DNA from 2 places in the Paenibacillus nitricinens genome. Region 2 is predicted to be linked to the other one. Evidence: a T-box and tRNA genes for the amino acid it is inferred to sense, from the RefSeq annotation. Region 2 holds a T-box; the other holds one or more tRNA genes.
What was found. A T-box is a leader RNA that pairs with one kind of tRNA and senses whether it is charged. The one in region 2 lies ahead of trpS (tryptophan--tRNA ligase), so its partner is inferred to be a tRNA-Trp.
Positions count from the first base shown of each region.

Region 1: it encodes a tRNA-Trp, which carries the amino acid that the T-box ahead of trpS (tryptophan--tRNA ligase) is inferred to sense. The anticodon was not compared.

Region 1 is NZ_CP183948.1:5,888,674-5,891,028, reverse strand. It holds rRNA gene ACN6KS_RS26195 (23S ribosomal RNA) at 1-484, shown strand, start outside; tRNA gene ACN6KS_RS26190 (tRNA-Asn) at 545-620, shown strand; tRNA gene ACN6KS_RS26185 (tRNA-Ser) at 624-716, shown strand; tRNA gene ACN6KS_RS26180 (tRNA-Glu) at 735-809, shown strand; tRNA gene ACN6KS_RS26175 (tRNA-Val) at 865-940, shown strand; tRNA gene ACN6KS_RS26170 (tRNA-Met) at 958-1,034, shown strand; tRNA gene ACN6KS_RS26165 (tRNA-Asp) at 1,061-1,138, shown strand; tRNA gene ACN6KS_RS26160 (tRNA-Phe) at 1,149-1,224, shown strand; tRNA gene ACN6KS_RS26155 (tRNA-Thr) at 1,252-1,327, shown strand; tRNA gene ACN6KS_RS26150 (tRNA-Tyr) at 1,333-1,418, shown strand; tRNA gene ACN6KS_RS26145 (tRNA-Trp) at 1,424-1,497, shown strand; tRNA gene ACN6KS_RS26140 (tRNA-His) at 1,521-1,596, shown strand; tRNA gene ACN6KS_RS26135 (tRNA-His) at 1,642-1,717, shown strand; tRNA gene ACN6KS_RS26130 (tRNA-Gln) at 1,737-1,811, shown strand; tRNA gene ACN6KS_RS26125 (tRNA-Gly) at 1,818-1,892, shown strand; tRNA gene ACN6KS_RS26120 (tRNA-Cys) at 1,903-1,976, shown strand; tRNA gene ACN6KS_RS26115 (tRNA-Leu) at 1,991-2,069, shown strand; gene ACN6KS_RS26110 (AraC family transcriptional regulator) at 2,204-2,355, opposite strand, start outside.
Region 2 is NZ_CP183948.1:2,879,514-2,881,868, reverse strand. It holds gene ACN6KS_RS12635 (winged helix-turn-helix transcriptional regulator) at 1-348, shown strand, start outside; gene ACN6KS_RS12630 (hypothetical protein) at 412-837, opposite strand; T-box leader at 1,035-1,323, shown strand; gene trpS (tryptophan--tRNA ligase) at 1,426-2,355, shown strand, end outside.

The DNA of each region.
Region 1 (2,355 bases), 3.0 Mb from region 2:
TGGAAGGGCCATCGCTCAACGGATAAAAGCTACCCTGGGGATAACAGGCTTATCTCCCCCAAGAGTCCACATCGACGGGGAGGTTTGGCACCTCGATGTCGGCTCATCGCATCCTGGGGCTGAAGTAGGTCCCAAGGGTTGGGCTGTTCGCCCATTAAAGCGGTACGCGAGCTGGGTTCAGAACGTCGTGAGACAGTTCGGTCCCTATCTGTCGTGGGCGCAGGAAATTTGAGAGGAGCTGTCCTTAGTACGAGAGGACCGGGATGGACGTACCGCTGGTGCATCAGTTGTTCCGCCAGGAGCATGGCTGAGTAGCTACGTACGGACGGGATAAGCGCTGAAAGCATCTAAGCGTGAAGCCCCCCTCAAGATGAGATTTCCCAATTAGTAAGACCCCTTGAAGACGACGAGGTAGATAGGTTGGAGGTGGAAGTGCAGTAATGCATGGAGCTGACCAATACTAATCGGTCGAGGGCTTATCCTATACTTAAAACGCAAATTCAATTCGGATTCAGTTTTCAGGCATCAAGCCTGGTATGAATATTCCCTGATAGCTCAGTTGGTAGAGCACTCGACTGTTAATCGAGTTGTCACAGGTTCGAGTCCTGTTCGGGGAGCCATATGGAGAGGTGTCCGAGTTTGGCCGAAGGAGCACGATTGGAAATCGTGTAGGCGCCACAAGCGTCTCGAGGGTTCGAATCCCTCTCTCTCCGCCACAAATTTTTACTTAGTATGGCCCGTTGGTCAAGGGGTTAAGACACCTCCCTTTCACGGAGGTAACATGGGTTCGAATCCCATACGGGTCACCAAATTTTCACTTGATTTTACATAGTGGACTTTGGTACAATAACAATTGTTGTTTATGGAGGCTTAGCTCAGCTGGGAGAGCATCTGCCTTACAAGCAGAGGGTCGGGGGTTCGATCCCCTCAGCCTCCACCATATTCATTTAAGAACGACGCGGGGTGGAGCAGCCCGGTAGCTCGTCGGGCTCATAACCCGAAGGCCGCAGGTTCAAATCCTGCCCCCGCAACCAATTTTCATCAAGAAATTATATCTTTTGGAACCGTGGTGTAGTTGGCCTAACATGCCTGCCTGTCACGCAGGAGATCGCGAGTTCGAATCTCGTCGGTTCCGCCATTTTTACCTTGGCTCGATAGCTCAGTCGGTAGAGCAGAGGACTGAAAATCCTCGTGTCGGCGGTTCGAATCCGTCTCGAGCCACCATGATTTTCACAATAGAATGAGTGCCATGCCGGTGTAGCTCAATTGGTAGAGCAACTGACTTGTAATCAGTAGGTTGGGGGTTCAAGTCCTCTCGCCGGCACCATCCTTGGAGGATTAGCGAAGTGGCCAAACGCATCAGACTGTAAATCTGCTCACGTAAGTGTTCGGTGGTTCGAATCCATCATCCTCCACCAGTTTTAGGGGCATAGTTTAAAGGTAGAACAACGGTCTCCAAAACCGTTGGTGTGGGTTCAATTCCTGCTGCCCCTGCCAAATTCTTTCTAAAGTTTAATATGGCGATCGTGGCGAAGGGGTTAACGCACCGGATTGTGGTTCCGGCATTCGTGGGTTCGAGACCCATCGGTCGCCCCATTTACTTTAACAAAGAAGAATGGCAACGAATTTCAGTTTAATATGGCGACTGTGGCGAAGGGGTTAACGCACCGGATTGTGGTTCCGGCATTCGTGGGTTCGAGACCCATCAGTCGCCCCATTTTACTTTAAAATGTTATTGGGGATTAGCCAAGCGGTAAGGCAACGGACTTTGACTCCGTCATGCATAGGTTCAAATCCTATATCCCCAGCCATTTTATGCGGACGTGGCTCAGCGGTAGAGCATCGCCTTGCCAAGGCGAGGGTCGCGGGTTCGATTCCCGTCGTCCGCTCCATATTTTACATGGCGCCATAGCCAAGTGGTAAGGCAAAGCTCTGCAAAAGCTTTATCCCCAGTTCAAATCTGGGTGGCGCCTCCATTAAGTTCATATGTGCCGGCGTGGCGGAATGGCAGACGCGCTCGACTCAAAATCGAGAGGGAAACCGTGGAGGTTCGAGTCCTCTCGCCGGTATATCAAAAAGGTTTGTAAAGTCGCTTGTATAAGCAACTTTACAAACCTTTTTTCTTTGTCTTTGAGCTTTTATTCTTAAGCCGTTGAATTAGAGGCGTCTCTAATTCAACGGCCTTTTTGTGTGGAGTGTTGTTTTATTGACTGCTTAGGCGGAATGCTCGTGGAGTGAGACCAATTTCACGTTTAAACATATTGCAAAATTGGGCGTCATTCACAAACCCAGCAGCAGCTGATACTTCAGAGATATGCATTTGGGTATGTTGCAAGAGAGACTTTGCATAATCCA
Region 2 (2,355 bases):
TATAATATTTCTGTTGAAGCCACACTCGAAGTCATCGGAGGAAAATGGAAATGCGTAATTCTTTGTCATTTAACGCATGGCAAAAAACGCACATCAGAATTGAAACAATTGATGCCAGGCATTACTCAAAAAATGTTAACTCAGCAGCTTCGAGAGTTAGAGGCTGATGGAATCATCAACCGAATCGTATACAATCAGGTTCCGCCAAAAGTGGAATATGAGCTTAGCGAATATGGGGATAGTTTAAGCGATATTTTGACTTCTCTCTGTAATTGGGGAGAACAACATATCATTAAGCAGTATGGCGATAAATATGCTGTTCTGGAGGACAACATTTTAAATAAATAATTAGTGGAACCTTAAGTTCACTCTTAATAAACCCCATCCATAATGGTTGGGGTTTTTTGAGGATTATATTACGCCATCTCCACCAATAGCAGTTGCTGTAAATGATATGGGTCCAAATATATTTATAGGCAAGTCGCTATCATTCTGAATTACCAGTTCATAGTTGTGGATTCCAATATAAGGGCCATCAACCCACTGAACATTTAATTGAATATCAGTAGTTGTAGTAAAACGAAAAAAGGAGCTATAAATATCGACTCCAGCACGTCGGATTAAAACAAGAAATTGGCTATCAGCAAGTGCAGTAAGACTAAAACTACCATTTAACTCGACTCTGCTGGAGAAAGAGGCCGGATTAGCCGGACTAATATTTACTTGCGTGGTGGCTAGACCCGCTCCAGCTCCAGGAATCCCTGCAACCGTTATAGCAGTAGTAAACGGGTCTAACGGGATTTTTGCCTGTGACCCATAACTTATAATTGTCGCCATTGTTCATCACTCCATTTCAAGGTTATAGATTAGTATATTGTGAATCCGCAATGATAGATTGGACTTAATTCCTGATGATTATAAACATTTAAGTTATACCTTTACTAGATTATAAAACCTGGTTCCTTCGAATATCACCCTCTAATTTCCACCTATTGACAAACTCACTCATCAGAATTACAATTACCCAAATATCATGAACAACGCTGACAATGGGTAAGTAGACAAACGAACATGGACTTCAGAGAGCCGGTGGTTGCTGCGAACCGGTGTCCAGCGCTTGATCGAATGGCCTTTAGAGTTGCTCTTCCGAACCATCTTGCTTGGATGCTGTAGGAGAAGCCGGGGTTCCCGCCGTTATCAAGGGACCTGTATCCGAGATTATCTTTAACCCTCTTTCGTACAGGTAAGAGAAGATCGTAAAGCCAACGAAACGTATGGTAACACGATCAATTAAGGTGGTACCACGACAACTTCGTCCTTATTGGATGAGGTTTTTTTGTCATTTTAAGGAGGTGATGGCCATGGATGATGGCTGGTGGTGGCGATTCAATGTTAATCAGAAGCGACAAAACAGGAGGAATTTAAATGATAAAAGAACGTGTATTAACTGGAGATCGAGTGACTGGAAAGCTGCACCTTGGCCATTACGTCGGCAGCTTACAGAACCGAGTAACTCTACAGGAGCAATATGACACTTTTGTGTTTCTAGCAGATATTCAAGCCCTAACGACTCACTTTGATCGGCCTCAACACCTTGCTCAAAACTTGAATGAAATCACACTGGACTATTTATCAGCGGGTATTAATCCAGATAAAGCAACCCTATTTATTCAATCTATGGTTCCTGAGATCGCTGAGCTGACCGTCCTATTCTCCATGTTTGTTACTGTGAATTCGTTAAGGCATAATCCCACGATTAAAGCCGAATCGAAAAATTCCAGCTTAGATGAACTGTACTACGGTTTTCTTGGTTATCCAGTTAGCCAGGCTGCGGATATAACCTTTTGTAAAGCAACGATTATTCCTGTAGGAGAAGACCAGCTTCCCCATCTGGAGTTGACCCGCAAAATCGTACGTAGATTCAACGAGCTGTACAGCCCCATCCTTGTGGAGCCTAGAGCGCTCATCAGCGGGACGCCAAGACTAGTAGGAACAGACGGCAACGCTAAAATGAGTAAAAGCCTAGGCAATGCTATCGAGCTGGACTCTACAAAAGAAGAGATCACCTTCAAGATCCGTAAAGCCATAACCGATCCAGCCCGTGTTCATAAAAATGATCCTGGGCATCCAGATATTTGTCCCATTTATGCTTATCATCGTGCTGTTCGTTCACATGGCGCCCCAGAAATTCACGATAGCTGCGAAAGTGGCAGTATAAGCTGTTCTGCCTGTAAGCAGCTTATCACGGCAGCTCTAGACCAGCTAATTGAACCAATGCGTGAGCGGCGCTCCTATTATGCTGCCAGACCCAAGGTTGTTGAGGATATCTTATTATCCGGAACAAAGCGTGCCTGC